DNA from 3 places in the Lederbergia sp. B243.17 genome. Region 2 is predicted to be linked to each of the others. Evidence: riboswitches for the same ligand, from Rfam matches in the RefSeq annotation. Region 2 holds a riboswitch; each other region holds the start of a gene.

Evidence for each region. A riboswitch is a leader RNA that binds a small molecule or an ion and turns the genes downstream of it on or off. The one in region 2 is predicted to bind thiamine pyrophosphate.
Region 1: linked by a shared signal. The riboswitch ahead of AC0TWI_RS00900 (ABC transporter substrate-binding protein) and the one ahead of tenA (thiaminase II) in region 2 are both predicted to bind thiamine pyrophosphate.
Region 3: linked by a shared signal. The riboswitch ahead of AC0TWI_RS02895 (thiamine phosphate synthase) and the one ahead of tenA (thiaminase II) in region 2 are both predicted to bind thiamine pyrophosphate.

What each region holds. Positions count from the first base shown of each region.
Region 1 covers NZ_JBWBKF010000014.1:40,190-43,472, forward strand. Annotated here, with positions in the region: gene AC0TWI_RS00885 (SulP family inorganic anion transporter) at 1-156, opposite strand, end outside; gene AC0TWI_RS00890 (hypothetical protein) at 376-837, shown strand; gene AC0TWI_RS00895 (TIGR01777 family oxidoreductase) at 950-1,843, shown strand; TPP riboswitch at 1,902-2,011, shown strand; gene AC0TWI_RS00900 (ABC transporter substrate-binding protein) at 2,102-3,094, shown strand; gene AC0TWI_RS00905 (thiamine-binding protein) at 3,108-3,283, shown strand, end outside.
Region 2 covers NZ_JBWBKF010000059.1:122-3,404, reverse strand. Annotated here, with positions in the region: gene thiD (bifunctional hydroxymethylpyrimidine kinase/phosphomethylpyrimidine kinase) at 1-1, opposite strand, end outside; gene thiM (hydroxyethylthiazole kinase) at 1-804, opposite strand, end outside; gene tenA (thiaminase II) at 808-1,497, opposite strand; TPP riboswitch at 1,607-1,715, opposite strand; gene AC0TWI_RS11145 (DUF2500 domain-containing protein) at 1,865-2,239, shown strand; gene AC0TWI_RS11140 (aldo/keto reductase family protein) at 2,306-3,250, shown strand.
Region 3 covers NZ_JBWBKF010000023.1:38,054-41,336, reverse strand. Annotated here, with positions in the region: gene AC0TWI_RS02905 (thiazole synthase) at 1-751, opposite strand, end outside; gene thiS (sulfur carrier protein ThiS) at 752-955, opposite strand; gene AC0TWI_RS02895 (thiamine phosphate synthase) at 962-1,552, opposite strand; TPP riboswitch at 1,639-1,746, opposite strand; gene AC0TWI_RS02890 (hypothetical protein) at 1,915-2,325, shown strand; gene AC0TWI_RS02885 (long-chain-fatty-acid--CoA ligase) at 2,386-3,283, opposite strand, start outside.

The DNA.
Region 1 (3,283 bases), on a different contig from region 2:
GACGGTCGTATAGATGCCATATTCAGGCTTGACTCCTGACGCCATGGCAAAAGCCATCCCCAAAGGAATGGCCACAATTCCGACAGTAATTCCGGATATGAAGTCTTTACGGAGGTTTGCGGGCTGGTATCCTTGAAACCGATCATCAGCAAACAAACGCTTCATCTCCTGTTGAATGAAAGTGATTTCACTAATTATATAGTATTCAAAAAATACTGACTTGTCAAGAACTCCGACGGACTGGCCAGTCTGTTAAAAGAGACTGTAGCCAGGTAGCCGGTAAAAATTGGGCGGTGCGTCCCGCCGGCGCAAAGGTTTAAAACCAGATGAAAAAGGTAAATAGATATACAAACAATGGAGTAGGGGGAAGCGAAGATGAGCAGTGTGTTTAAGGAAATAAATAGTAACGGTACAGAGACAGCAGGATCCAAACTGCAAATCAAGGCTTTTGAAAAAGGCGATCCATCGCCGTTCAAGGATATCAATTACAATGAAATGAGTGTTTATGAACTGACTGACTATACATTGCGGACACCGATGGAAAAAATGGACGTGTTCAGCGAGATGCTTGAGCTGCCGCTTGATTGCGAACTGTGGATCTTGCCATTCACAGAGGAAACATCACAGCTTTTGAAGGAACTGCCGAGAGACGAAACATACGAAAAGACCGCATCCCTATTTAAAATGCTTTCAACCGTAAAGGACACTGTGGAGACGGACCGCTCTTTTATCGTCGCCAACTGCGGGGTATGCGAAGAGCTGATTGGAAAGCTGGAAGAGCTCGGCTATACGTTGAAGCCGATGAATCAAGAAGAACTGCAATCTATTTCCTTATAAGCGAAGGCCGGATCCGATAAGCTTGGATCCGGCCGTTTTTATTTTCTCCTATCTGTAAACATTGCGGTCCTCCCGCACGACGTTATAATGAAGAAAAAGGCAGGGATAGGAAATGCGGATTGCGATTGCAGGCGGAAGCGGTTTTGTCGGGGCGGAGTTGAAGCGGCAGCTGAACGAAAACGGCCATCAAGTGGTAATTCTGACCCGGAGCCGAGAGCGGGCGAAGGAACCGGGTTATGTCCAGTGGCTTGAGGAAGGCTGCATTCCGGAGAAACATCTCGGCGAAGTGGATGCATTCGTCAACCTTGCCGGAGATTCGATCAATGGCTTGAGATGGACGAAGGCGAAGAAGAAGCGGATTCTCCAGAGCAGGATGGACGCGACTCGCGAGGTGATTCGTATTTTTGCAGCATTGGAAAGAAAGCCGGAGGTGCTCATCAACGCTTCGGCGGTCGGGTATTACGGAATGTCGGAAACAGCAAGGTTCACGGAACAGGACAGGCCGGCTGCGGATGATTTCTTGGCAAACGTCGTCCGTGAATGGGAAGAGGAAGCGGCGAAAGCGGAACCTCTTGGTATCCGGACCGTGTTTGCCAGGCTCGGAATCGTGCTCGGTGATGGCGGCGCTTTGCCGCTGATGGCTCTTCCGTATAAACTCGGCGCAGGCGGGACAATCGGTTCCGGCCGGCAGTGGATCTCCTGGATTCAGGTGGCAGATGCCGCAGGGCTGATCCGTTTCGCTATTGAAAACTCCCGCATAACTGGCCCTCTCAATTTGACTGCCCCGCAGCCTGTCCGGATGCAGGAGTTTGGAAAAATGCTTGGAAACGTCCTGCACCGCCCCCACTGGCTGCCTGTACCTGCCCCTGTATTAAAGCTTCTGCTCGGGGAAATGAACGTCATGCTTACGGCCGGACAATGCGCGATCCCGAAAAAGGCGGCGGAACATGGTTATTCCTATCAATATCCTGTTCTCGGGCAGGCTTTGGAGAAAAGCCTGCAGTAGGGTTCCGTTTCTGGCAATTTGGCGAAACTTTGTTATAATAGGATTGTCAAACAAATATATAGGAATGTGGGGGAACCGGTGATGCCGGTTGAGAGAGTGTCCGATAGACATTGACCCTTTGAACCTGCTCTGGCTCATACCAGCGAAGGGAACATACGACTCGATTATGAATGAGTGTTCTTTTTGATGCCCAGGTTACTCACCTGGGCATCTTTTCGTTTGCGGTTCAAACTCCCCTTCACGCTAAGGAGGAAAAAGATGAAGAAATGGCTACTTTTCACTGCTGCCCTGCTCTTATTAGTGGCCGGCTGCGGGAAAAAAGAACAGGAGGAGTCGTCGTCCGGAAAGTCTGACGAGAGGAAGGTTTCTGTCGTACTTGATTGGACTCCGAATACGAATCACACTGGGCTCTACGTCGCGAGAGAAAAAGGCTTTTTCAAGAAGCATGGGATTGATGCCGACATCATCCTGCCGGGAGAGGCCGGCGTTGATCAGCTTGTCGCATCCGGCAAGGCCGATTTCGGGATTACGACACAGGAATCTGTGACAGAAGCGCGGACCCAGGATGTGCCGATCGTCTCGATTGGCGCGATAATTCAGCACAACACGTCGGGCTTCGCTGCACCTGTTGATAAAAACATTACCCGTCCGAAGGATTTTGAAGGGAAGACGTATGGAGGTTGGGGAGCCCCGGTTGAGCAGGCAATGCTCAAGACGATCATGGAGCAGGACGGCGGCGATCCGGGCAAGCTTGAGATGATCAACATGGGGGATACCGACTTTTTTACGGCTGTTAAAAGAGATATCGACTTTGCCTGGATATACTATGCTTGGACGGGAGTTGAAGCGGAACGGCGCAATGAAGATATCAATATGCTTTATCTGATCGACTACGCTGAAGAGCTGGATTATTATACTCCGGTGATCGGGACAAATGAAAAATTGATCGAGAAAGATCCTGAACTGGTCAAGGCATTTATGGCGGCTGTTGCAGAAGGCTACGAGTTTGCGATTGAAAACCCGGATGAAGCAGCGGAAATCCTGATTGATGCAGAGCCGGATCTTGATCCTGAACTTGTGAAAAGCAGCCAAAAGTGGCTTGCTGATAAATACAAAGACGATGCCCCGAGATGGGGAGAGCAGAAAAAGGAAGTCTGGCAGAAATATACCGATTGGATGATGAAAAACGATTTGCTTGATCGGGAACTTGATGTCGACAGCGCCTTTACGAATGAATTTTTACCCGAATAAGGAGGAAGAAATAATGGCTAATTCACTAGTAAGCATACAAATTATACCGAAAACGAAAAACGGGGAAGACTCGATTCCTTTTGTGGATGAAGCAATCAAGATCATTCAGGAGTCCGGGGTGAAATATGCAGTCAATCCGCTGGAGACAACGATGGAAGGGGAGCTGTCCGAACTGCTCGGTATCATCGA
Region 2 (3,283 bases):
TGACAGCACCGCCTTCTCTACTGTGACCCGTGCCGCCTTTTCAATTGCTTCAGGAGTAATGGAGTAAAGCGAGTTCAGGAAATGCGGGATGAAATCTCCCGGACCTTCTGAACGGGCTGCCGCTTCTTCTCCCGCGATGCCATATGCGGCGAGTGCTGTCACAGTTCCCGCAAATGGATCGTCCGCTATGCTGATGAAGGCGCCTGCGACACTGCTCAACAAACAGCCGGAGCCGGTGACAGACGGGAGAAGCGGGCTTCCGTTCTCTACTTCTGCATAGGACCGGCCGTCCGTAATGATGTCCGTTTCCCCGGTTACGGCAACGATGGTCTCATATTTCAGCGCTATTTTTCTAGCCAGATGCCCAATATCGAGATTACCTTCTCCGGCATCAACGCCTTGCGCTTCCCATTTCGCTCCGGCAATTGCCGCGAGTTCTCCGGCATTGCAACGGATCAGCGCCAGCTTGACCTTCCCGATGATCGACATTGTTGTGGCTTTACGGAAGGAGGAAGCGCCTGCTCCGACAGGGTCCAGCACTACCGGGACTCCATTTTGATTGGCTCCTTTCCCGGCAAGAATCATTGATTTTACCGTTTCTTCCGACAATGTGCCAATGTTCAGTGACAGGCAGGAAGAGATGCCGGCAATTTCAGCTGACTCTTCCGCAGCTTCAGCCATGACAGGGGAAGCGCCAAGGGCGAGCAGGCCATTTGCCTGAAAGTTGGCGACAACATAATTGGTAATACAGTGGATGAGCGGATTGCGGGAACGCAGTTCGCTAATTAGTTTCGGTTGAAGCATCAGTTACGCCCTCCCTTCAGCGAGAACATCAGTGCATACACGCCAATTTTGCTGTTTCCAAGCCATCTCCCAAAAATTCCACTCATAATAGCTGCTCTTTTTGAAATGCTCTTTCAATAGCAGACGCTTTTCAGGTGAGGCGGCTTCGGCGAGCTCATTCATCCGGTTGATCTGCTCCTTCACTTTTTCAGCAAACCATTCGGATCCATAAGTCCCGATCCACCGTTCATAGATCGGGTGTCCAGGTTTTGCATCCTTCAGCCTTTCGCCAATCTCATAATAGAGCCAATAGCAAGGGAGGAGGCCGGCGAGTATTTCTGCCAGGTCCCCATCAGCACAGCGGTATAAATGGGATACATAGGCATACGCATTTGGAGCTGGTTCAAACTCTTTCAGCTCCTGTTCTGTCACATCGAGCAGGGTCATGAAGGATTCATGCAGGCTCAGCTCGGCTTCACAAGTGGCAAGCGCATGCTCTGCAAACGCCTTTGTCACGGCAAGATCCGGAGATTTGGCAGCCCCGTAAGCCTGTACTTTGGCAAAGTGGCTTAAATAATAGGAATCTTGTTTCACGTAAAACCGGAAAGTATCGAGCGGCAAAGTACCGTCCGCAATCCCTCTCACAAACGGGTGGGTAAAGCTCGCCTCCCACAAATCATTGCATTCTCTGCGTACTTCTTCACAGAAAGTCAACACGTCATCCCCTTTTCCAAAAATAGTCGATCGGGATAAAGGGCAGAGGAAGGAGGATAAAAAAAGCTGCTCCCCCTGAAAGAACGGGAAGCAGCATTATGCTTGAAAAAAATATGCGCCTCCACTTCCCTACGCTGGTATCATCCAGATCAGGTTCCAAGGGTCCGCGCCTCACATGCGCGTCTCAGCCTTTCATAAAGGCTCCCCCAGCGGTTTGACAAAAAGATGAAATTGTCCTCTTGAGTATATCATATAGAAAGATTTCAGTAAATTTTCTTACGCATCTTGTTTGGACAATCCGAATATTGAAACTTTTTTAGTCTATAATCAGTAAAAGAACAAATGGATGGCAGAGGAGGAGATGGAATTGGATTTTCATTATGGCGGCTTTACCTTTGTTGAATTTTTGATGCCACTGATGTTTTTGCTAGTATTCGGGCTTATTCTTTTTTCGATTATCAGGTCAGCGATCCAAGGTGCAAAAAATCGTAACTCTCCCCGACTGACTGTTCCGGCAATCGTGTCTGCCAAAAGAGCAGAAGTGAGTGGGGGGGCAGGAGATATGATGGCTTCCACGGACTATTATGCCACGTTTGAAGTGGAGAGCGGAGACCGCTTGGAATTCGCGGTCAATGGGAAGGAATACGGCCAGCTTGCGGATGGGGACATTGGGAATCTAACGTTCCAAGGGACTCGGTTTATTGGCTTCTCCAGAACGGGGAAAGCAGGTTCAAATTCTTGACAGAAGCTCCTCTCGTAAGGAAAAATATAGGGTGATAGTAAATATTCTGAAAATGGGGCTGATAAAATGAAGTATCGCAGACTGGGACGAACAGGTTTGAAAGTCAGTGAAATCAGCTTGGGCAGCTGGCTTACATATGGAAAGTCAGTTGAAGATAATACTGCCGAAAAGATTATACATAAAGCATATGATCTTGGAATCAACTTCTTCGACTCCGCGAATGTTTATGAGCGGGGCGAGGGGGAGCGGGTAATGGCCAAGGCCCTTAAAGCATTTCCCCGCGAGTCATATGTAATCACTACAAAAGCTTTCTGGCCGATGGGAGACCTGCCGAACGATCGCGGGTTGTCACGCAAGCATGTATACGAACAGGTCAACAACAGTTTGAAGCGGATGGAGCTTGATTATGTCGACATTTTTTATTGCCACCGCTATGACCCTGAGACGCCGGTCGAAGAGACATTGCGCGTCATCGACGATCTGATCCGTCAAGGGAAGATCCTGTATGCGGGTGTTAGTGAATGGAGTGCAGCGCAAATCGAGGAAGCGGTCGGCATCGCTGATAAGTATTTGCTGGACCGGATTGTCGTGAACCAGCCGCAATATAACATGCTGAACCGATATATCGAAAAAGAGGTGATCCCGGTTTCAAGCAAATATGGAATCGGTCAGGTCGTCTTTTCTCCGCTTGCGCAAGGAATGCTGACAGGTAAATACAAAGGGGGAAAAATCCCTGAAAACAGCCGGGCGGCCAATAATTCAATCAATTCCTCGGTGAAGAACTTCCTTACTGCGGAAAATTTCAATCGAGTCGAACGTCTGCAAGGATTGGCTGAGGAGCTGGACACAAGCTTGCCATCGCTTGCCTTGGCATGGATTCTTCGCCAAGACAACGTCGCGAGCGCTCTTGTTGGTGCCAGCAAGCCGGAACAGATCGAGGATAACGTCAAAGGAAGCGAGCTTAAGCTGCAGCAAGACGTGATCGATAAAATCGAGGATATTTTAAAGTAATATGAAAAGGTGAAGAGGCTGGGACAAAACCCC
Region 3 (3,283 bases), on a different contig from region 2:
CCAGCGGGCTTGTCGGCTCGGCAAATGGCTTTTTCGGAATCCGGCCGGCTTCATATCCGAGACGCCCGGCCCGCACTGCCCACTTCATCGCTTTGGCCATTTTTACAGGATCATCCGCACGAGAAACGGCACTGTTTAACAACACGGCATCTGCTCCTAGTTCCATTGCCAAGGCGGCGTCGCTTGGGGATCCGATGCCGGCGTCGACAATGACCGGCACTGTGGCCGCTTCAATGATCATCCGTAAATTCACAGGGTTCAAGATTCCAAGGCCCGACCCGATCGGCGAAGCAGCCGGCATGACCGCGTGGCAGCCCATATCCTGCAGCCTTTTGGCCAGAATGACGTCGTCGGATATGTACGGAAGTACGATGAACCCTTCTTCAAGCAAAAGTTCACAGGCCTTCGCAGTCTCGAACGGATCCGGCAGAAGAGTCTTGTCACAACCGAACACTTCGACCTTGACCATATGGCAAAGACCCGAAGCCTTCGCCAGCTTTGCAATCCTTACTGCCTCTTCAGCTGTTTTCGCCCCTGCAGTGTTCGGCAAAAATAGGAATCTTTCCAACTCGATCTCTTCGAGCAGATTGGGCTGCTGCTGATTGTAAATATTCATTCTTCTTACGGCGAAGGTCAATACTTCCGTTTCTGATGCGGCTACAGCCTCTTTTTGGACAGCGACAGACGGAAACTTTCCTGTTCCGAGAAATAAACGTGATGCGAACGTGTATGGACCGATTTTTAATGACATTTAACCGCCTCCTACAAATTGGACTATTTCGATTTTGTCTCCTGCTGCTAGGGGATGCTCATTCCAGCTTCCCTTTTCCAGCACCGTGCCGTTTTGCTCAACAATGGCAAATTCCTTTTTCACCGCTAAAAATTCGATCAGCTCTCCGACAGTCCGGACGTCATCCGGGGATTGGAGTCTCTGGCCGTTGACGGTCACTTCCACGTAATCTCACCTCCTTAAAATAGAGAGTTTGCTAGCTTCTTCAAGCGATTCATCGGGTGGAAAAAACGCCGATATCGCTGCAATGCCAGCTGCTCCTGTCTGAAGAACATCCGCTGCGTTTTCCGCATGGATGCCGCCGATGGCGATAACCGGGATGGCGGCAGACCGGACGAGCGCCTTCAATTCCGCCAATCCCCTTGGTGCGTGGCCCGGCTTTGAATCGGAAAGGAAGACATGGCCGTAATAGAGATAATCTGCACCTGCCTCCTCCGCCTGCTGGGCAGCTCCCGCCGAATGGACGGATTGGCCGATTCTCAGCCCAGGAAAAGAGCGCTTCAGCTCCGGGATGCCTTCCATATGCTCAGGAAGATGGACGCCATAAAGCCGGTATTTGTGGGCTATCTCAGGAAAATGGTGAACAATCAGCCTGTTTGGAGGTATTCCACTCTTCAGAAAAGTCTCCACAAGCGAGTCCGTCTCCTTCTCGGAATATCGTTTTTCCCGAAGATGGATCCGGTCCACCCACGGCAGAAGTTTTTTTGAAAATGCTGCAAGCCGCTTCTGCTCCCAATTATCATTCGTTACTGCATGGATCATCGCCGCCCTCCTTTTTTTGCATAATAAAAACCACTACTCTTCAGAAGAATAGTGGTTGGCTGCACGAAAAAAAACATCAGGATATACGTCCCCATGCACCACTTCCCTCCGCTGGCTTTAACCAGATCAGGTTCGAAGAGTCCCAAAGTCACACTTTGATCTCAGCCTTTCAAAAGGCCCCCCTAGCAGTTATTGAACTATGAAGTTGTTTCAAAGCCATCGTACCATGTCATTTTTTATTGTCAAGGCTTTCAATAGATGCACTTTACAAATCTGTTTTTGTATTGTGTAATAGGGGTAATGTGGATTTTTGGCGGGGAAGTTTCCCCAACGATGTCCTTGTATGGAGTAGGGGGGAAGGCATGTCAACAGCTTATCTTTATGTTACAGCTTCAGCACTGGCTGTCGTTGCAATTTCAATCGTGTTCAAGATTTTCATAGAAAAATTAAAGCAGCAGCCTGAACAGCAGTCGACGTTGCAGCGCAACTTCTTTATCGGCGTCGCGATTGCCGAAATCGTGCCGATTGTGCTTGTCATCTTCGCGATGATCAATTCGGTCCCGGCACAGGATATCAATGAGCTGCTCATCCCGGCTTTGCTCATTGTTATACTAATGACGTTTGCCCCAATTTTGGTCCTGATGCAAACAAAAGTAGATGTACCGAAAGAAGCGGAAGCAGCCATTACCGTATTCCGGCCAATCGGAAGCATGATGGTTTCCACGATACCGCTCATCTCGCTCGTCGGCTTGTTCCTGTTGCTGCCAAGATAAAAAACCGGAGGATGTTCTCAGAAAGTCAGATCTGACTTTCCGAGTGCTCCTCCGGTTTTTTTAAGCTTCTTGAAGCTTCCTCCATAGGATTTTCCCGCTGCTCGTTGTCGGGAACGTGTCGTGGAATTCGACAATTCGCGGATACTTGTAGCTCGCCATCTTTTCTTTCGCCCAATTGATGATGTTCTCTTCCGCTATTTTCCCTTTGTATTCATCGTTCAAAATAATGAGTGCTTTCACTGTCTCACCGCGCACTTCATCCGGTGCTCGGACGACGCATGCCTGCTGGACAGCCGGATGGCGATACAGAACCGACTCAACCTCAGTCGGCCAGACTTTGTAGCCTGCGGCGTTGATCATCCGTTTTACGCGGTCGACCATAAAGAAATAACCTTCTTCATCCATGCGAACGATATCCCCGGTCCGAAAAAAACGTTTCCCCTCAATCGTCAGATGGATCGCCTCGGTTTCTTCCGGCTGATTAAAATAACCGGCAAACAGTTGCGGCGCATGGACGATCAGCTCCCCCTCTTTCCCTGCACCGAGCTCCTCACCAGAAACCGGGTCAATGATCCGGGCGTCGACACCGAATGACGGAATGCCGAGACACTGTAGCTTTGGACGCTGGGGCGGATTGAAATGGGTGTGGGACATCGTTTCCGACAAACCGTAACCTTCCACATATTCAAGTCCCGTCCAATCTCTCAGCTTTCTCCCGACCGCCTCCGGCAATGTCGCCCCGCCGCCGCCAACAAGTTCAAGAGAAGAGACATCATAGTCTGCCAGATTAGGATTTGCGAGAAAGTCGATCAGCATCGTACTGATATTAATCCAATGAGTGATGCCAAATGTTTCGATCGCTTTTGCTGCGTATTCCCGGTCCCACCTTGTCAGCAGGATCATTGTGCTGCCCGCAAGAATCGGATTAAGAGCGCTGTGGACAATCCCCGTCACATGG